3 regions of the Erwinia sp. AK-PDG3-5 genome follow, and region 3 is predicted to be linked to each of the others. Evidence: predicted binding sites of a transcription regulator. Region 3 holds the regulator's gene; each other region holds the start of a gene.
What was found. Region 3 encodes ArgR, which controls arginine synthesis, uptake and breakdown. Its sites were predicted from a motif close to ANTGAATAAAAATACANT; they were not measured.

Region 1: a site for ArgR is predicted at 5,211-5,228, ahead of argC (N-acetyl-gamma-glutamyl-phosphate reductase). Genes of this name have one in related genera too.
Region 2: a site for ArgR is predicted at 2,702-2,719, ahead of argA (amino-acid N-acetyltransferase). Genes of this name have one in related genera too.

What each region holds. Positions count from the first base shown of each region.
Region 1 covers NZ_CM165967.1:4,609,270-4,616,374, reverse strand. The annotation lists gene metF (methylenetetrahydrofolate reductase) at 116-1,015, shown strand; gene ppc (phosphoenolpyruvate carboxylase) at 1,116-3,767, opposite strand; gene argE (acetylornithine deacetylase) at 4,013-5,164, opposite strand; gene argC (N-acetyl-gamma-glutamyl-phosphate reductase) at 5,345-6,349, shown strand; gene argB (acetylglutamate kinase) at 6,365-7,105, shown strand, end outside.
Region 2 covers NZ_CM165967.1:1,032,620-1,039,724, reverse strand. The annotation lists gene mltA (murein transglycosylase A) at 1-582, opposite strand, end outside; tRNA gene AC1UKS_RS04740 (tRNA-Met) at 788-864, shown strand; tRNA gene AC1UKS_RS04735 (tRNA-Met) at 930-1,006, shown strand; tRNA gene AC1UKS_RS04730 (tRNA-Met) at 1,074-1,150, shown strand; gene amiC (N-acetylmuramoyl-L-alanine amidase AmiC) at 1,263-2,516, opposite strand; gene argA (amino-acid N-acetyltransferase) at 2,752-4,098, shown strand; gene recD (exodeoxyribonuclease V subunit alpha) at 4,153-5,988, opposite strand; gene recB (exodeoxyribonuclease V subunit beta) at 5,976-7,105, opposite strand, start outside.
Region 3 covers NZ_CM165967.1:535,169-542,273, forward strand. The annotation lists gene AC1UKS_RS02480 (NAD-dependent succinate-semialdehyde dehydrogenase) at 1-266, shown strand, start outside; gene AC1UKS_RS02485 (barstar family protein) at 319-582, shown strand; gene yhcN (peroxide/acid stress response protein YhcN) at 741-1,010, opposite strand; gene yhcN (peroxide/acid stress response protein YhcN) at 1,126-1,389, opposite strand; gene argR (transcriptional regulator ArgR) at 1,827-2,297, opposite strand; gene mdh (malate dehydrogenase) at 2,734-3,669, shown strand; gene degS (outer membrane-stress sensor serine endopeptidase DegS) at 3,720-4,778, opposite strand; gene degQ (serine endoprotease DegQ) at 4,856-6,229, opposite strand; gene zapG (Z-ring associated protein ZapG) at 6,348-6,749, opposite strand; gene zapE (cell division protein ZapE) at 6,937-7,105, shown strand, end outside.

The DNA.
Region 1 (7,105 bases), 690 kb from region 3:
CTATCTGTTGACTGAATAAGCGATTTCGTTCATTTTGAATGTCTGGACGTCTAAACGTATGGATGTTCGGTGAGGGGTTTTTATTCTATTGCAGCGATCGATGAGGTAAGCAGGTATGAGTTTTTTCCACGCCAATCAGCGCGACGCGCTGAACCAGAATCTGGCCGAACTGAACGGGCAAATTAACGTCTCTTTTGAATTTTTCCCGCCGCGTACCAGTGAAATGGAACAAACTCTGTGGAACTCTATCGATCGTCTTAGCAGCCTGAAACCTAAATTTGTGTCGGTGACCTACGGCGCCAACTCCGGCGAACGTGACCGTACCCACAGCATTATCAAAGGCATTAAGGATCGCACCGGGCTGGAAGCGGCACCGCATCTGACCTGTGTGGATGCCACTCGCGACGAGCTGCGCACCATCGCCCAGGATTACTGGAACAACGGTATTCGCCATATCGTGGCGTTGCGGGGTGACCTGCCACCGGGCAGCGGTAAGCCGGAAATGTACGGTGCCGATCTGGTCGGCCTGCTGAAAGACGTTGGGGATTTTGATATCTCTGTTGCCGCCTATCCGGAAGTCCATCCGGAAGCGAAAAGCGCGCAGGCTGACCTGATCAACCTTAAGCGTAAGGTCGATGCCGGTGCCAACCGTGCCATCACCCAGTTCTTCTTCGACGTGGAAAGCTATCTGCGTTTCCGCGATCGCTGCGTGACCGCCGGTATTGATGTGGAAATCGTCCCGGGCATTCTGCCGGTTTCAAACTTTAAGCAGCTGCAGCGTTTTGCCACCATGACTAACGTGCGCGTGCCGGGCTGGATGACCAGCATGTTTGAAGGGCTGGACGACGATCCTGAAACGCGCAAAATGGTTGGCGCCAACGTCGCCATGGATATGGTGAAGATCCTCAGCCGTGAAGGGGTGAAGGATTTCCATTTCTACACCTTGAATCGCGCAGAGCTGAGCTACGCTATCTGCCACACGCTGGGCGTTCGCCCGCGCGGTGACGTCGTCTGAAACGGATGCAATAAAGAAAAAAAGACGCCCGTGGGCGTCTTTTTTTATGGGCGTTGCCCGCTGCAGAAATTGCGGGAGGCCTGAGCCTCCCGACTGCGGCTTAGCCGGTGTTACGCATGCCGGCAGCCACGCCAGCAATGGTGACCATCAGCGCTTGCTCTACGTGCGGATCGACCGGTTCGCCTTTCGCTTCCTGCTGACGTGAACGGTGGAGCAGTTCTGCCTGCAGAACGTTGAGCGGATCGGTGTAGACGTTACGCAAGGCAATCGATTCGGCAATCCATGGCTGATCGGCCATCAGGTGCGCATCGTTGGCGATAGTCAGGATGGCTTTGATGTCTGAGTCCAGCTGATCGCGCAGCTGTTTGCCCAGCGGCCACAACGACGGTTCGACCAGGCGCTGATCGTAATATTCGGCCAGCCACAGGTCAGCTTTCGAAAACACCATCTCCAGCATGCCGACGCGGGTTGAGAAGAACGGCCAGTCGCGACACATGGTTTCCAGCTCATCCTGATTACCGGCTTCCATCGCTTTTTGCAGCGCGGCACCGGCACCCAGCCAGGCGGGCAGCATCAGGCGGTTCTGCGTCCAGGCAAAGATCCACGGAATCGCACGCAACGACTCAACGCCACCGCTTGCACGGCGTTTGGCTGGACGGGAACCCAGAGGCAACTTGCCCAGCTCCTGCTCCGGCGTTGCCGAGCGGAAGTAAGGCACGAAATCTTTGTTTTCACGCACGTAGCCACGATACATCTCGCAAGAGTCCGCAGACAGTTGGTCCATAATGCGGCACCACGCTTTCTTTGGCTCCGGCGGCGGCAACAGGTTGGCTTCCAGAATGGCACCGGTATACAGCGACAGGCTGCTGATAGTGACTTCTGGCAGACCGTATTTAAAGCGGATCATCTCGCCCTGTTCGGTCACGCGCAGGCCACCTTTCAGGCTGCCCGGAGGCTGGGACAGCAATGCCGCATGGGCAGGTGCGCCGCCACGGCCGATAGAGCCACCGCGTCCATGGAACAACGTCAGGGCGATGCCGGCTTTCTCACAGGTTTTGATTAATGCATCCTGCGCTTCGTACTGCGCCCAGCTTGCGGCCATCACGCCGGCATCTTTCGCCGAGTCAGAGTAGCCAATCATTACCATCTGCTTGCCCTGAATGATGCCGCGATACCAGTCGATGTTGAGCAGCTGGCTCATCACGTCATTGGCATTGTTCAGGTCATCCAGCGTTTCAAACAGCGGTGCTACCGGCATGGTGAACGGGATACCGGCTTCTTTCAGCAGCAAATGTACCGCCAGCACGTCGGACGGCACTTTGGCCATCGAGATAACGTAAGCGGCAATCGAACCTTTCGGCACTTCAGCGGCGACGCGGCAGGTTTCAAGCACCTCACGCGTATCGGCACTTGGCTCCCAGTTGCGCGGTAGCAGCGGACGTTTTGAATTCAGTTCCCGGATCAGGAACGCCTGTTTGTCGGCTTCTGACCAGCTTTCATAATCGCCCAGACCGAGGAAGCGGGTGATTTCGGCAATGGCTTCAGTGTGGCGGGTGCTTTCCTGACGGATATCAATGCGCACCAAAGGCACGCCGAAGCACTTCACGCGGCGCAGCGTATCCAGCAGCTGGCCATTGGCAATGATGCCCATGCCGCAGGCCTGCAGGGACTGATAACAGGTGTACAGCGGATCCCACAACTGGTCGTTGGAGATCAACAGGTCAGCCGGGCGCGGCAGACGTTCGCCCTTCAGACGACGTTCCAGGTAGGCCTGGGTGCTCATCAGCTGACCACGCAGGTTTTTCATTATCTCGCGGTAAGGTTCCAGTGCTTCCGGGTTACCACACAGCTCACGCACTTCTGGCGTACATTCAGACATCGACAGCTCTGACACCAGCACGGCGATATCACGCAGGAACAGGTCGGTCGCTTTCCAGCGGCTGAGCTGCAGCACATGGCGGGTGATATCGGCGGTGACGTTCGGGTTGCCGTCGCGGTCGCCGCCCATCCACGAAGTGAACTTGATCGGCACGAAATCCACCGGCAGCTTGACGCCGAACGAGGCTTCAACCTGCTCATTCAGTTCGCGCAGGAAGTTAGGCACGCCTTCCCACAGGCTGTTTTCGACCACGGCGAAGCCCCATTTGGCTTCATCAACCGGGGAAGGGCGGTATTTACGGATTTCATCGGTATGCCAGGCCTGAGCAACCAGCTGGCGCAGGCGGCGCATAATCTGCGATCGGTCGTAATCAGAAAGATCGTTATGATCGAGCTGCTTCAGGCAGCTGTTCACTTCAACCAGTTTGTGGATCAAGGTGCGACGGGTGATCTCCGTCGGGTGGGCAGTCAGCACCAGTTCCAGTGACAGTGATTCGATGGCTCCACGGATCGAGGTTTCGGTCAGATGAGGTTGCTGCTTCAGGCGATCAAACACTTTGGTCAGCATTTCCGGGTGATTGGCCCCTTCACCCTTCGGGGAAATCGTATGGTACTGCTCGGCAACGTTAGTCAGATTCAAAAACTGGCTGAAGGCGCGTGCAACAGGCAGCAGCTCATCATTCGACAGGTTTTGCAGCGTTGACAGCAATTCTTTACGGTGGGCGTCATTTCCCGCACGTGATGACTTCGAGAGTTTGCGGATGGTTTCTACCCGCTCCAGGATGTTCTCTCCAAGTGCATCCTTAATCGTATCCCCGAGCAGTTTGCCGAGCATACTGACATTACTTCGCATTGCGGAATATTGTTCGTTCATATGACCCCTGACACCCTTCTTGTTTTTGTCACTTTATTTCACCGTTGCCGGCATAACTTTGCCTTTTATCTAGCCACGTTCGTTACCATTCGTCAAATGACTTAAATCTGGCGGCTACAGCGGCTAAATGTCGGTAATTTATGAAATTTAATTACAGGCAAGTGAGATAAGTTATTCTTATCATGAAAGACGGAACAAATCAGGGGCAACACGCTGTTTCAGCAGTGAATTGCCCCAAATGTGATTTAGTGATGGCAAAAATGCTGCACAACCTGAGCGATCAATTCGCGGGTGGGTTTAATAAATGCGGTGTCGATATATTCGTCCGGCTGGTGCGCCTGATCGATCGATCCCGGGCCCAAAACCAGCGTTGGGCACAGCGTCTGAATGAACGGCGCTTCGGTACAGTAGTTCACCACTTCGGTTTCGGTTCCCAGTAATTTTTCCACTACCTGCACCAGCTGATGGTTGCGCGGACATTCGTAGCCCGGGATGGGTGGATGCAATTCGCCAATCGTCACCCGGCCTGGCCAGCGTTCACTCACCGGGGCTAGCGCATCATTCAGCAAACCTTCCAGATCCTGCAGTGACAGGCCCGGCAACGGACGAATATCCATATACATCTCGCAGCAGGCACAAATACGGTTTGGCGCATCGCCGCCGTTGATATAGCCAAAGTTCATGGTCGGATACGGGATGGCAAAGCCATCGTGGTGATAGCGCTCTTTCAGCGTATTACGCAGGCCCATCAGGTGAGTAATAGACTCATGCATCAGCTCAATCGCATTGACGCCACGCGCCGGATCGCTTGAGTGACCCGACTGGCCCTGAATGCGGATCGACTGAGATAAATGACCCTTATGAGCACGCACCGGTTTCAGTGAGGTGGGCTCACCAATAATCGCGCAGTCCGGGCGGATGGTGGTGTTTTCAGAGAAATACTGCGCACCGGCCATGGTGGTTTCTTCATCGGCGGTGGCGAGGATGTAGAGCGGCTTTTCCAGTTTGGTCACGTCAACATCACGCAGCGTATCTAAAATAAAGGCAAAGAAGCCTTTCATGTCGGCGGTGCCCAGACCGTACAGCTTGTTGTCATGCTCGGTCAGGGTGAACGGATCGCGCGTCCAGCGGCCATCGTCGAACGGAACGGTATCGGTATGACCGGCGAGCAGCAGGCCGCCCGCGCCGTTTCCGGTTCTGGCCAGCATATTGAATTTGTGGCGCGTGCCGGGCACCGGTTGCACTTCAACGCTGAAGCCAAGGTCACGGAACCAGCCTGCCAGCAAATTGATTAAAGTTTCATTACTCTGATCGATGGCAATATCGGTTGCGCTGATCGACGGTGTGGCAATCAACTCACGGTATAACTCGATAAAAGGGGGTAATTTTGTCTTCACTGTTGCCATTCCTTGAGTTAGGATAGTGTCATATTCATGCATTAATAGTGAATAAAAATACATTAACGGCGTGCGGATGGAAACCACAAATTACTCCATCGTCCAGCGCCGCTTGCGTGGGAAGACAGCGAAAATTCGCTGCAGCCCGGAAATTTGAGACCAGAAAAAGGTGTCAGTCTGATGTTGAATACGCTGATTGTTGGTGCCAGTGGTTATGCTGGCGTAGAGCTTGCGACCTACCTGAATCGTCATCCACAGGTGAACATAACCGCTTTGGCGGTTTCAGCGCAAAGCCCGGACGCAGGAAAATTACTTTCCGATCTTCATCCGCAGCTGAAAGGCATCCTCGATATGCCGCTGCAGCCTCTGAGCAGCGCCTCGCAGTATGCCGATAAAGTGGACGTCGTTTTTCTGGCGACCGCTCACGAAGTCAGCCATGACCTTGCGCCAGAGTTCCTCGCCGCGGGTTGTGTGGTATTCGATCTCTCCGCTGCTTTCCGCGTGAACGATCAAAGCTTCTTCACAGACTACTACGGCTTCCCGCATCAGCATCAGGACTGGCTGGAAAAAGCGGTATATGGTCTCGCCGAGTGGCAGCATGACAACATTAAAGAAGCGCAGCTGATTGCGGTGCCGGGTTGCTATCCTACCGCTGCCCAGCTGGCCTTAAAGCCGCTGGTCGAAGCGGGCCTGCTGAACGATGCGCAATGGCCAGTGATCAACGCCACCAGCGGCGTGAGCGGAGCAGGGCGCAAAGCGGCGGTCGGCACCAGCTTCTGTGAAGTCAGCCTGCAGCCGTACGGTATTTTCACCCATCGTCATCACCCAGAAATCGAAGCGCACCTCGGTGTGCCGGTGATCTTCACCCCGCATCTGGGCAACTTCCCGCGCGGTATTCTGGCCACCACCACCTGCCGGTTAAAAGCAGGTGTGACCGCCGACGACGTGGCAGAAGCGTTCCATAATGCCTATCACGATAAGCCACTGGTGCGTGTTTACGACCAAGGCGTGCCGTCCATTAAGGGTGTTGTTGGTCTGCCATTCTGCGACATCGGCTTTGCGGTGAAGGGTGAACACCTGATTGTGGTATCGGCAGAAGATAACCTGTTAAAAGGCGCTTCCTCACAGGCAGTGCAATGCCTGAATATTCGTTTCGGCTTCCCGGAAACGCAGTCACTTATTTAATCGGTGAAGAAGATTATGACGACTCCTTTGATTATTAAACTCGGTGGCGTACTGCTGGATAGCGAAGAGGCGCTGGAGCGCCTGTTTGGCGCGCTGGTGGCCTACCGGGCTGAGCATCAACGTCCACTGCTGATTGTGCACGGCGGTGGCTGCCTGGTGGATGAGCTGATGAGCAAGCTCTCGCTGCCGGTGAAAAAGAAAAATGGCCTGCGCGTCACGCCTGCGGATCAGATCGACATTATTACCGGCGCGCTGGCGGGAACCGCAAACAAAACCCTGCTGGCCTGGTCGAAAAAGCACGGTATTGAGGCGGTTGGCCTCTGCCTGGGCGACGGCAGCAGCGTTAACGTGGAAGCCTTCGACGAAGAACTCGGCCACGTGGGTCTGGCCACGCCAGGTTCGCCGGTGTTAATTAATACTCTGCTGACCGCCGGTTTCCTGCCAGTGATCAGTTCCATCGGCATCACTCAGGATGGTAAGTTAATGAACGTCAACGCCGACCAGGCTGCGACCGCATTGGCGGCCACCCTGGGTGCCGATTTAATCCTGCTGTCGGATGTCAGTGGCATCCTCGACGGCAAGGGACAGCGTATCGAAGAGATGACCGCCGCCAAAGCTGAGAAGTTGATTGCTGAAGGCGTGATCACTGACGGTATGATTGTCAAAGTCAATGCAGCCCTGGACGCTGCCCGCACGCTGGGCCGTCCAGTGGATATCGCCAGCTGGCGTCATGCTGAGCAGCTGCCGATCCTATTT
Region 2 (7,105 bases), 500 kb from region 3:
ACCGTCGCCATAATCCACGTAGCCGCTGCCCTGCACATCCATAATGAAGTTATCCATCAGCGAGTTGCTGTAGCCAACGATGTAGCGATCGCCCAGCGCGCCGCTGTAAATGTCCGCACGGCTTGGCAGGCGTCCGCCTTTAGCACGCGCAGGCATTCTGTATAAAGGATACTGGAACTCGCCCTGGCGCGTGTAACGGGCCTGCAGCACCGGCGTGTAGTAACCGGTGAACTGCACGTTGCCATAGTTATCGGTGCCTTCCATCTGATAGGCATCCAGACCAAACTGACGCAGCTGGCGCGTGTCGCCGCCCGCCATCAGCCAGGCTTTAATCGAACCGTAGGTGCCGGTCTGGCGGGAATACATCGCCGGCGACGCGTACTGGATTTCGCTGACCTGATCGCTGAAGTCTTTGCCATTCACCGGACGCCCTTTCGCATTCGGCTGATTGACCAGTCCGAGCGGCTCGTCCAGCTTTCCGTCTTTATACTGCTGGCCACGATCGGTCGGTTTTGAGGAACATCCCGCCAGCAGGGCAAGCAACGCCCCTGTTACTGCAAACTTCGCCCAACATCCTTTCATTATTTCACTGCCCTCTATGCGGAATTCCTCGCCGAAGATAGCAAAGGCACCGGGAGAATTAAACGGCTCAACGGTAAAGTTCATCGGTTGCTGTACGAGAATAAGGAAAATGCAGAAGAAGTGAGCAGTAAGCGCTATTTTGATGACTTTATTGCAGAAAGGGGTTGCATCAAAACTCCTACAGCGTATAGTGCGCTTCCACAGACGCGGGATGGAGCAGCCTGGTAGCTCGTCGGGCTCATAACCCGAAGGTCGTCAGTTCAAATCTGGCTCCCGCAACCATTTCTCCTCGGAGAATGTTCTGTGAATAGCAAGACCTGTTGTGATGGAAGCAACAGTATATCGGACGCGGGATGGAGCAGCCTGGTAGCTCGTCGGGCTCATAACCCGAAGGTCGTCAGTTCAAATCTGGCTCCCGCAACCATTTCTCTTCGGAGAAAGCAGTAAAAGAAAGACCTGTTGTGACGGAAGCAACAGTAGTACACTACGGACGCGGGATGGAGCAGCCTGGTAGCTCGTCGGGCTCATAACCCGAAGGTCGTCGGTTCAAATCCGGCTCCCGCAACCAACTTAACACCTTAACGGGTGTTTTTTTGTTTCTGGCCTCCGCCAACTTCCCCGCAATAGATTTGCCTGTCCGCTTAATGTCGGGCGAGCAGCACCCCGCCCCACAATCCCCATTATTTTCTGGGTGCCAGGCTTGCGCCACTGGCGAAGTACGCTTTAATTCCCGCCAGAATAGATTCCGCTACCTGATGCTGATAACGCGTCGTCCGCAGCTTTCGCTCTTCTTCTAAATTACTGATAAACGCCGTTTCCACCAGAATTGATGGGATATCGGGCGCTTTCAGCACGGCAAAACCGGCCTGGTCGACGGTTCGTTTATGTAAATGGTTCACTTTACCGATGCGGGACAACACCTCTTTACCAAATTTCAGGCTGTCGTTGATGGTCAGGCTCTGCACCATATCGAACATGGTGTGATCGAGATAGCGATCGCCGCTCATGCTGACGCCACCAATCAGGTCTGATTCATTCTGCGTCTGCGCCAGAAAACGTGCCGCAGTGCTGGTCGCACCTTTGGTCGAGAGCGCAAATACCGACGAGCCGCGTGCCGCTCGGCTGGTGAAGGCATCGGCATGGATGGAGATAAACAGATCGGCACGCTGTTTGCGCGCTTTGGCCACCCTGACTTTTAGCGGAATAAAGACATCTTCGTTGCGCGTCATATAGGCACGCATATTGGGCTGCTTGTCGATCAACACCTTCAGTCGTCTGGCGATCTTCAGCACAATGTCTTTTTCGCGGGTTTTATGTTTGCCGATCGCTCCCGAGTCTTCGCCGCCGTGCCCCGGATCGAGCATGATCACAATCGGCCGATCCCGCCCCGCCTTGCCCGGCAAAGCCGCCGCTGCAGGCTGGCTCTTTTCCAGATCCCCTTTGTTGTAATCTTCCAGTAACGCCAGAAGCGGATCGTCAGCATGATCGTAACTGCTGCCTTTGGCCGGATAGAGATCCAGCACCAGGCGGTCGCGGATCCCGGCAACGGGTGCGAGGGTGAAAATCTTAGGCGACACATTTTGCTTCAGCTCAAGCACCAGCCGGACGGTATTGGCATCGAACTGTCCCACTCGGGCATTTTTAATGTAGGGATCGTCGCTGCGCACCAGGTTCCCGACACCTTTTAGCGCATGGTTAAGCTGGATATTGGCAATATCTATCACCACGCGTTCGGGATGACTGAGCGCAAACTGCTTATATTTCAGCGGGCGGTTGGATTCCAGCGTCAGCCGGGAATAAGTTGAAGATGGCCAGATGCGGATCGCCACCACGTGGCTGCTGGCGGCCAGCCCTACTTTACTGACGCTCAGCAGCACGACGGCGCCGGCGCTTTTTAACCACCGGCGACGGCCAGGTGAGGGTAAATCGGACATGCTGCTCCAGGGTGTTTGCTGAACTCTGTCTAAAAAAAAGCCAAATGACTACCAAGTGCAAAAACTTTAGCGAATCCCTCCGGCGGTGTCACCCAGAAAAAGCGATAAAATGCAGCGTATTAGCGTGGCAGCCAGGGGAAGAAACCAGAAAATACTGAGAAATTGCCCCTTGCGCCCGGCCAATAAAAGAATAAAAATACACTTTTAGCGAATAATAATTCATAGAGGGTTTGCCGTGAAGGAACGGAGTACCGAGCTGGTTCAGGGTTTTCGTCATACCGTGCCCTATATCAATGCCCACCGTGGTAAGACGTTTGTCATTATGTTGGGTGGTGAAGCCATCGAGCATGAGAACTTCTCAAGCATCGTCAATGATATTGGCCTGCTGCACAGCCTGGGCATTCGCCTGGTGGTGGTGTATGGCGCCCGGCCGCAGATAGACGCCAACCTGGCTGAACACCAGCTGGAGCCGATTTATCACAAGCATACCCGTGTCACCGATGCGCAATCCCTTGAGCTGGTTAAGCAGGCTGCAGGCCGTTTACAGCTGGATATTACCGCCCGCCTGTCGATGAGCCTGAACAATACCCCGTTGCAGGGCGCGCATATTAATGTGGTCAGCGGCAACTTTATTATTGCCCAACCGTTAGGCGTGGATGATGGTGTGGATTACTGCCACAGCGGCCGTATTCGCCGTATCGATGAAGAAGCGATTCACCGTCAGCTGGACAGCGGCGCAATCGTGCTGATGGGGCCGGTTGCGGTTTCCGTTACCGGCGAGAGCTTCAACCTGACCTCTGAGGAAGTGGCGACGCAGTTAGCCATCAAGCTGAAAGCCGAGAAGATGATTGGTTTCTGCTCCGAACAGGGTGTGACCAATGATGAAGGCAACATCATCTCCGAGCTGTTCCCGAATGACGCCCAGCAGCGTATTGAAGAGCTGGAAACACGCGATGACTACCTTTCCGGCACCGTGCGTTTTCTGCGTGGTGCGGTCAAAGCCTGCCGCAGCGGCGTGCGTCGTAGCCATTTGATCAGCTACCAGGAAGACGGCGCGCTGTTACAGGAACTGTTCTCACGTGATGGTATTGGTACGCAGATCGTGATGGAAAGTGCCGAGCAAATCCGCCGTGCCACCATTAATGATATCGGCGGCATTCTGGAGTTGATCCGTCCGCTGGAGCAGCAGGGAATTCTGGTTCGTCGCTCTCGCGAGCAACTGGAGATGGAAATTGATAAGTTCACCATCATTGAGCGCGATAACCTGACGATCGGCTGTGCCGCGCTCTATCCGTTCCCGGAAGAAGCGATTGGCGAGATGGCCTGCGTGGCGGTGCATCCTGATTACCGCAGTTCCTCGCGCGGTGAAGCCTTGCTGGAACGCGTGGCACTGCAGGCGCGTCAGATGGGGCTGAAGAAACTCTTCGTGCTGACGACCCGCAGCATTCACTGGTTCCAGGAACGCGGCTTTACGCCGGTTGATATCGAACTGCTGCCGGAAAGCAAAAAGCTGATGTACAACTATCAGCGCCGCTCAAAAGTGCTGATGGCCGATTTGCGCCACGCCCGTCTCTTCTCCTGAAGACCAAAAAGGGGCGATTTATCGCCCCTTTTTTAACGTCTCATCTCAGCCCGATTATTCGGTCAGCCGTTCGACCAGCCCGCTGCGCCTCAAGGTGCGCATTTTCACCGCACTGTTTAACACGTTCTGCTCGGCATATAGCGTTAATCGTAGTTTCGCGCGGGTGATGGCGGTATAAACCAGCTCGCGGGTCAGCACCGGAGTGAACTGATTAGGCAGCACCAGCACGGTGTGATCGAATTCGGATCCCTGCGATTTATGCACCGTCATCGCATAGGCAGTATCGTGCGGCGGCAGTCGGCTGGGCTGTACGGCTTTGATGCTGCCGTCGGGCAGTGGGAAGAACACCTTCAGCGCCTGCTCCTCATCCAGCATCGCAATACCAATGTCGCCGTTAAACAGCCCCAACGCACTGTCGTTGCGGGCAATCATCACCGGCCGACCGGGATACCATTTATTCGCCGCCCCCGGTGAACGACGGATCAAGCCCGCTTTTTGCAGCGAGACCTCAATGCGCTCATTCAGCCCCATCACTCCAAACGGCCCTTCGCGCAGCGCGCAAAGCAGCTGAAAACGGCTAAACGCATCCAGCACATCGGCGGGCTGTGCCCCTGCGGCAAGGCGGCTCAGATAGTCGCGGTAACCGGCAACACAGGCAGTAAGCAGATGCAGATACGCTTCGCTACTCCCTAACGTGAAGCGCTCAATATCGGCGTAATCTGCGGCAAAGACTGCATCGACCTGGCGCGTATCGCCCGCATTAACTGCCAGCGCCAGCTGACCAATTCCTGAAGAGGCATCGAAGCGGTAGCTCTTGCGCAGCAGGCAAATGCTGTCACGCACCGGGGGCGCCTGCGGGTCTTCCCGTCCTTCGATAACCCAGCCCGTTAAGGCGCTCAGCTCTTCTGCACGCGCAAGACTGTATCCCGTTTCAGCGCAGCGGCAGATATCGCCCAATACTGCGCCCGCTTCAACCGAGGCCAGCTGATCGCGGTCACCGAGGAAGATCACCCGCGCCTGCGAAGGTAACGCGGCAATCAGGTTAGCCATCATCGGCAGATCGACCATCGACGCTTCATCCACCACCAGCAGATCGAGGTGCAATGGGTTGCCGGCGTGATAACGCATTCTCTGACTGCCGGGCACCGCACCGAGCAGGCGGTGCAGCGTGGTCGCCTCAGCCGGGAACCGCTGTTTCTCCTCGTCACTGACCTCCAGCCGCTGCAGGGCTTTGCCCAGCGATTCGGTCAATCGGGCCGCGGCTTTACCGGTTGGCGCGGCCAGACGGATACGTACCGTCTCTGCCGACAGCGAGAGCAAGGTGCCCAGCAGTTTAGCCACGGTGGTGGTTTTACCGGTGCCCGGTCCGCCGGAAATCACCGAGATCTGACGGGTGATTGCGACCGCAGCCGCAATCTTTTGCCAGTCATCCGGCTGCTGACCAAACTGCCGATCCAGTGCTGCGCGCAGCTGCTGCGGGTCGAATGCGGTTGCAGCGGCTTCCCGCCCAATAAATCGCGCCACCTCTCCTTCAGACTGCCACATGCGGTGCAGGTAAAGACGCTGCTGATGCAAAACCAGCGGTGTGGCCGTGGAACCGTCACCGACGGCCTCCGAATTTTGCAGCAGATCCAGCCAGTCTGGTTCACCCGCTGCCCGCCACAGCTGACGGGCAAGTTCAGGCTGTCGCCCGTCAAACAATGCCTGTTCGGTAAACTGGGCCAAAGGCAGGCAAACATGCCCTTCTCCCGCTTCCGCGCTGACGCAGGCCGCGGCCAGCATTAAAGCAGGATGATCTTCAGACGCGATCATGCGGGCAAATTGAATATCCAGCGAGCGGAACAGCCGCAGTTCACCGGCCTGTTGCAACAACGCGGCTATTCCTGACATACGTCCTCCTGCGCGGTACCGGCAAACAGCGCATCCAGCGCGGTGATAAACCCAACATCCGGCCGCGTTCGGTAAATACCGTTCTCGCTGGCGGTGCCGTCCACGCCGCGTAAAAACAGATAGAACACGCCACCAAAATGCTGCTGATAGTCATAATCCGCCAGACGATGGCGCAGATAGCGGTGCAGCGCCAGGCTGTAGAGTTGATACTGCAAATCATAGCGATGCGACTGCATTGCCAGCGCCATCGCCTCTGGCGTGTAGTCTTCTGCTGAAGCACCGAGCCAGTTGGATTTGTAATCGAGCAGGTAATATTTCCCCTGCCAGCAAAAGACCAGGTCGATAAAGCCCTTCAGCATTCCCTGAACCTGCTGGAAGTTTAGCGGAGGGCACTCGGCTGAAAGCGGATCGTGGTGGCGAATAAGCTTATCCAGGCTGGAAGCGGTCAGCATTTGCTGGATCGGCAGATAGAACTGCAGCTCGACCTGGCGCTTATCGGCAGGAAGCTGGCTGAGGCTGATGCCGGAATCATCCAGCGGCGTTTGCAGTATCCGCGCCAGCCACGCCTTCATCACCGGCAGCCAGGCAAGGTCATGTCCTTGCGCCAGCAGCTGCTCGCTGAGCCACTCATCCTCAACCGGTTGCGTGAAGTCCAGGTTTTCAAAAAGCCCGTGCAGGAAGGTCCCCGGCGCCGCGCCGCGCGGAAAACTGTGCGGCGTCAGCTGGCTCATCAGCGGGTTCTGACCCTCGCCTGCGGCATCGACGTCCAGTTTAGGTAGCAGGTCGAAGGTGACCGACTGTCCGTGTTGCTGAAGGCCGGAGTAGCTGGTAACTCGCCACTCATCGCGCAGCGTTCGGCCGATCTGCTGGCAGCTTAATACCTGCTCTTCATCCTGCACCGGCTGCCACGGCGTGGCATCTGGCGCTGCGGCGGCAATCACCTCAATAGAATCATTTTCCAGTGACTGGAGATGGCTGAGCAGCTGGCTGGCATCGGCAGCTTCGCCCTGCTGAACCAGATAGCCCAGCGCGCTGCGATGCAGGTCACTGTTGCCCTCTTTCTTGCGGTTGCCTTTAACCAGTGGCGCAATGCCTACGCTGCAATGCCAGACCGAAC
Region 3 (7,105 bases):
GCTTTGATGAGGAAGACGAGGTTATTCGTCGGGCAAATGATACCGAATTCGGGCTGGCTGCGTATTTCTATACGCAAAACCTTCAGCGTGTATTCCGCGTGTCGGCGGCACTGGAAAGTGGCATGGTCGGCATTAACGAGTGTGCCGTCTCGACGGAACTGGCACCTTTCGGCGGCGTAAAAGAATCCGGCCTTGGACGTGAAGGTTCGGTACTGGGACTGGAAGAGTTTTTAGAAGTGAAAGCCCTGCATATTGGGGGACTTTAACTCACCGGGGGGCAGTATGCCGCCCAACCGTGTGCCTCGTGGAGCGGCTAGCATGAGAACAGAGATTTTTGATTTTGATGAAATTGTCGATCAGGCACACTTCTACCGCCAGTTCAGCGAACGATTTGCGCTGGCCGATCTGAATGTGAAGGATTTGGACAGCTTATGGGACGCGGTGACGCTGTTGCCATTACCCCTGGAAATTGAATTCATACATTTGGGGAGCGGACAGAAGCGGCGTTATGGCGCGTTAATCCTGCTGTTTGATGAAGCAGAAGAGGAGCTGGAAGGGCAGCTCCGTTTTAACGTTCGCTAGTTACCAGAGACAAAAAGGGCCCCGACAAGCGGGGCCAAAGGGTTCGTCATACTGACGAGGAATGTCTTACAGTAGCAGTGACAAGCCAGCTAGAGGGATTTGCGCGTTCGACAACACGCAGGTGCTGGCACCTTCTAATTTTTTGTACTTATCAAAATTTATTTATACAGCTCTGCGGTGGCGTGGTAGCTGCCATCGTTACGCGCTTCGATCACACGATAAGAGCTGGCACCTTGCTGATCCGCTTTCTGAGAAAGCTCATGACGGATATCGGTTGGCGCGCCATCAACACCACTGACACTAATGGTGCCCATTGACTGCAGATTCTGCTCGCTTGCCTGCTGGTCAGTTATCAGGTGAGCGGCGCTGGCGCCGAAAGAAAGAACTGAGGACAGGCCGAGTACTGCGATTGCTAATTTGGTTTTCATGATAGATGCTCCAGATAGGGTTGAGCGGTAACCGAAAGGGCTAAAAAGCGTTTATTATTCTTGGGGTTACCGTTTTTATTAAAGCGTTAATACCGTATTGCCGGGTAAACTTTGCTTATTTATACAGCTCTGCAGTCGCGTGGTAGTTGCCGTTGTTGTACGCCTCAATAACACGGTAAGCACTTGCGCCCTGAGCGTCAGCCTTCGCATTCAGCTGCTGGCGGATGTCCATCGGTGAACCGGCAACGCCGCTTACGGAGATGGTGCCAACTGATTGCAGATTTTGCGCCTGATCCGCGTTAACAGATTCAGCTGCAAAAGCACCAAAAGAGAGAGCAGAAAGAACGGTTACAGCCGCAACAGTAGTTTTAATGTTCATGATTATTTCCTCGTAGTATGTTTTTATCTTTTTGTTTAGTGTGATTGGCATCACGAAAACAAGTATAGATCTAATAACGTAAAAAATTAATAGCCTGCTAATAATGTTTTGTTGGGATACTTTAACCGAAAACTGCATTTTAATAACCAGACGTTATAAAAAACGCTTATAAGTTGCCCTGTTCATGTTAAATACATGTAAAAACATAGGGATATGTGACTTTAGCCATTCGTGCGCTTATTTGTGGTGGATCACACCATGAGACGAGAGTATCTGGTTTTTCTGCCTGACATGTCGCCCGCGAGGCAGTGCATCATGCTGATTAGCGGTGCGTGGAAGGGTAGAAAAGCAAAAGCCGGCAGGCGCCGGCTCTGAGATAAGATGATGATACGGGGGGGTTAGCCTTAGGTTAATAATCAGGCATTAATTGCTGCTGCTTATAATTCTTGCTCGAAGAGGATCAGGATCGCTTCAAACAGCTGCTTTACCGTAAAGGCACGGGCAGGGGTAATAAAGATGGTGTCATCGCCGGCAATGGTGCCAAGGATCCCTTCAGCTTTGCCGAGGGAATCCAGCAGGCGAGCGATAAGCTGCGCGGCACCCGGACTGGTATGGATTACCACCAACGCGTCATTGTAGTCGATATCTAACACGAGGTTTTTAAGCGGGCTGGTGGTGGTCGGCACGCCCAGTTCTGCAGGCAGGCAATAGACCATTTCCATTTTGGCGTTGCGTGTGCGCACGGCACCAAACTTGGTCAACATACGGGAGACTTTAGACTGATTGATATTGTCGAAGCCATCTTCCTGTAAAGCGGCGACGATCTCGCCCTGCGAGCTGAACTTCTCTTCCTTCAATAAAGCCTTAAAGGCTTTGATCAGGTCTTCCTGTTTTGATGGGTTACGCATAGGCTTCCGCTAAAGAGTCAGAAATAAAGGGGATTCCCTGACGGGACTGGCGGTGATTATGCAATTAAATGAATGATTATGCAATAAGGTAGGGTGTTTTATGCGGGGGGATCGCTGAAGGGGCGACAGTATGCCAAACTTTTGATGGAAAAAAAATGCCCGCTCAGTCAAGGATGTAGCGCAAAAAGTAAACGATTTGTTATTAAATTGATGTTGTTCTGCTTAGCGCTAAGGGTGTAATGTAAGGCCGAATCGTGCTGTCTGTCGCTGGTTATGAACGGCCTTGCAACATAAGCGGTTAATCACCTGCTTCAGCGGTTTTGGGCGTGAGCGCTCAGATCGCTATGAACGCAATCGCAAAGCGCTGAAGGCTCGACTATGTTGATAACCAGATGGATTCACCGCACTTTACGCTCACTATAATAAGGAGTTCAGGATGAAAGTTGCAGTTCTCGGCGCAGCTGGTGGTATTGGCCAGGCTCTCGCACTTCTGCTAAAAACCCAGCTTCCGGCGGGTTCAGACCTCTCTCTGTACGACATCGCTCCCGTTACGCCTGGCGTAGCTGTTGATTTGAGCCATATCCCTACCGCAGTCAATATCAAAGGTTTCTGTGGCGAAGACGCAACGCCGGCGCTGAAAGGCGCTGACGTGGTTCTGATCTCCGCTGGCGTGGCGCGTAAGCCCGGCATGGATCGCTCCGATCTGTTCAATGTTAACGCCGGTATTGTTCGTAATCTGATTGAACAGGTTGCCAGCACCTGCCCTAAAGCGTTGATTGGTATCATCACTAACCCGGTTAACACCACGGTCGCGATTGCCGCGGAAGTGCTGAAAAAAGCCGGCGTTTACGATAAGAACAAGCTTTTTGGCGTTACCACGCTGGATATCATCCGTTCCAACGCCTTCGTCGCTGAGCTGAAAGGCAAAAATCCTGCCGAGCTGAACATTCCGGTAGTGGGTGGACACTCAGGCGTGACTATCCTGCCTCTGCTCTCTCAGATCCCAGGCGTCAGCTTCTCAGAACAAGAAGTGGCCGATTTGACGAAACGTATCCAGAATGCGGGTACCGAAGTAGTTGAGGCGAAAGCAGGTGGCGGATCCGCGACGCTGTCGATGGGCCACGCTGCGGCCAAATTCGGTCTGTCGCTGGTACGCGCTCTGAACGGTGAAAGCAACGTTGTGGAATGTGCTTACGTTGAGGGTGATGGCACACATGCTCGCTTCTTCTCACAACCGCTGCTGCTGGGTAAAAACGGCATCGTTGAGCGCAAGCCAATCGGCACGCTGAGCGCTTTTGAGCAGAAGTCGTTAGACGGCATGTTGGATACGCTGAAGAAAGACATTACGTTGGGCGAAGAATTCGTTAAATAAGCCTGATGCAGGGCCAGCGTTGTCTGGCCCTACCTTCCATCACTTCCCGCTTAATTCCCCGGATATTCCAGCACGGTAATCGGCAGCGTCATTTTTTGATCGTTGCGAATAATATCCACGTCAATGACGGTTCCCGGTCGAATCTCTGCAACCTGATCCATTGTTTCCACCGCCGAAATAGCCGGTTTATGGTTCACGTTGGTGATCACATCATTGATTTGCAGACCCGCTTTCGCTGCCGGGCCGCCTTGAGAAACATTGGTCACCACAATGCCCTGAATATGATCCAGGCTGCTGTTTTGCCCGTGCATTTGCGGCACTTCACGACCACTGATGCCGATGAACCCACGGATCACGCGACCATCGCGGATAAGCTTATCCATGATTTTCGCGGCCAGTGCCGTAGGGATGGCAAAGCCAATGCCTTCCGGCGTTTCACCGTCGTTACTCTTATCAAACGACAGCGTATTGATTCCCATCAGTTCACCGAGAGAGTTAATCAAGGCGCCGCCCGAGTTCCCTTTGTTGATGGAAGCATCTGTCTGTAAGAAGTTCTGGTAGCGGGAAGGGCTGAGACCTACGCGGCCAGTGGCGCTGATAATCCCCTGGGTCACCGTCTGCCCAATATTGTACGGATTGCCAATAGCCATCACTAAATCGCCGATATGGGCAATGCGCGCGGGATTAATTGGGATAACGGGCAGGCTGGAAGCGGTGATCTTCAACACCGCAAGGTCGGTCAGGCTGTCCGAACCCACTAACATGGCCTCAAAGATGCGGCCATCTTGCAGCGCAACAATAATCTGCTCGGCATCGTTGATGACGTGTTTATTGGTGAGGATATAGCCACGCCCATCCATGATCACGCCGGATCCCAGCGTGCGGATTTCGAGGTTGTCAGCAGAGGCATTGGCACTGCGATTGTAGACATTCACTACCGCCGGGGCAGCCCGACGCACGGCAGAGTTGTAGCTGACAGGCGTTTCATTAGCGCTGTTATCTTTGTGCGAGAAAAAGTCACTGCCGATCCGCAATGCTGGCATGCCGGCCAGCAGCAAACCCGCAACTACAAGGCCAAGAAGCACTGAACGCAATAGTTTAGGAAACATGGCTTTAAATGGTGAGTGAATGAACGTTTGGCAGGATAGCATGAGTTAAGCGGACACGCAGGTGTCCGCTTCATGATTTAACGTAAAAGCAGATAGATACTCGCATCACCACGGATCACGTTCAGCGCCAGCAGCGGTGGCTTGGCTTCCAGCAGCTTGCGCAGCTCGGCCAGATTAGCCACCTTGGTGCGGTTGAGGCCAATAATCACATCGCCTTTTTTCAGGCCATATTGCTCAGCCGGTGAGGCTTTGGTCACGTCATCCACTACCACGCCTTTGGTCCCGTCTTTCGCGGCGCCATCGATGAAGGTAGCACCTTGCAGAGCCGGAGTGGTCTGATCGGCCGTGGTAGAGGTTTGCGTACTGGCATCCAGTTTAACGGTCACGTTAACCGGCTTACCTTCACGGATCAGGCCGACCTTGACGTCTTTACCCGGTGCGGTGGTCCCAATTTTCACCCGCAGGGCAGCGAAGCTGTCGATCGGCTTATCATCCAGACTGGTGATGATATCCCCGGCCTTGATGCCCGCTTTCGCCGCCGCAGATCCCGGCAGTACTTCATTGACGAACGCGCCACGCTGGGCATCCACATTGAAGGCTTTGGCCATATCCGCCGTCATCTCAGTGCCTTTAATACCCAACTGACCGCGGTTCACTTTGCCGAAATCAATCAGCTGCTGAGCCAGGTTCATCGCCATATTGCTTGGGATAGCAAAGCCAATGCCGATATTGCCCCCGGCGGAGGAGAGAATGGCGGTATTCAGGCCAATCAGTTCGCCATTCAGGTTCACCAGCGCGCCGCCGGAGTTGCCACGGTTGATGGCGGCATCCGTCTGAATAAAGTTTTCCAGGCCTTCAAGATTCAAGCCGCTACGCCCCAGCGCAGAGACAATCCCTGAAGTGGCGGTCTGGCCAAGGCCAAATGGATTACCAATGGCGACGGCAAAATCACCGACTTTCAGCCGATCGGAGTCCGCCACTTTAATCTGCGTCAGGCCTTTTGCGCCGCTGATCTGGATCAGCGCGATGTCGGTTTGTTCATCGTGACCAATCAGTTTGGCATCAAATTCACGACCATCACTCAGCTGGACGCTGATTTTACTGGCGCCATTGACCACATGATTGTTGGTGAGCACATAGCCCTTATCGGCGTTGATCACCACGCCTGAAGCCAGGCCTTCGAATGGCTGCGGCTGGGAATCACCGTCCTGGCCCTGACCAAAGAATTTTTTCAGCGGCTCAGGGATCTCCTGGGATTGTGCAGCCGTCTGGGTGCCTTCCACATGGACGCTGACAACCGCAGGGAGCACTTTTTCCAGCATGGGCGCCAGGCTTGGCAGCGGTTGCCCCTCAATTTGCGCAGGGAGCGTAGCCATCGCCTGGGGAGAGATGGTCAGATTCATGCCAATACTCAATGCCAATGCACTTAACAGTAAGGATTTGTTCTTCATCGCTAAGACGCTCTCGCTACAGAAGGTGGGGGGACTCAGGTATCAACCTAAAACTCAGCGTGCAGATGTTACTGCTGCAAAAGAAAAAAGGGCGCTGGGCGCCCTTCATTCATTCTGCTTATTTCTGTGCTGCACGGTCACCGCGAAGCAGGCCTGAAGCGCTGTCCGGGTAGTCACGTGGCATCTGAACCGGGACCTGATCGTTATCCGCTTCCGATTCAGTCAGCTGATAAGCAAACGGGTTTTTCTCACCCGGCAGGTTTGGCAGCAGGTCATTAGAGCCTTTCGCCATATGCTGATACAGCTGGCGGTAATCGCGGGCCATGTTATCCAGTAGTTCAGCACTTTGCGCAAAGTGGCTGGTCAACTCTTCACGATAGTCGGCCAGCTCTGCTTTCGTTTTTTCCAGTTCGTACTGCTGGCTCCGCTGCTCGCGAAGCTTTTTGTTGCCAAAACGCATGGCCGCCGCGCCGATGATTAATCCAACTACCAAGCCAATAAGCGCGTATTCCCAGGTCATAATAACTCCCGTGTTGTCTTCGTTGTTCCGTAAGGGCTACTGGCCAACGCCAGTTCACTACCTGCCACTATAACCGCTAATCTGATGGAAGTGGAATCCTGCGGCTGCATCGCTTAGTGTATAGCGGCCTTTTTTTCGACAATCAACCACCTGACGCACCTAATTTTTCAGGGAATGTGAATAAATTATGCAAACGATGTCTCCTCTGGCGCGATACCAGCAGGCGCTGGAAAAAGGCGAATTCCAGCCTGACGCAGTACAACTCGACGCCATGACGCGCCTTGACGGAATTTATCAGGCGCTGACTCGGGTTCAGCCGGTTTCTGCCCAGCCTGCGAAAGGACTTTTTGGCAAGT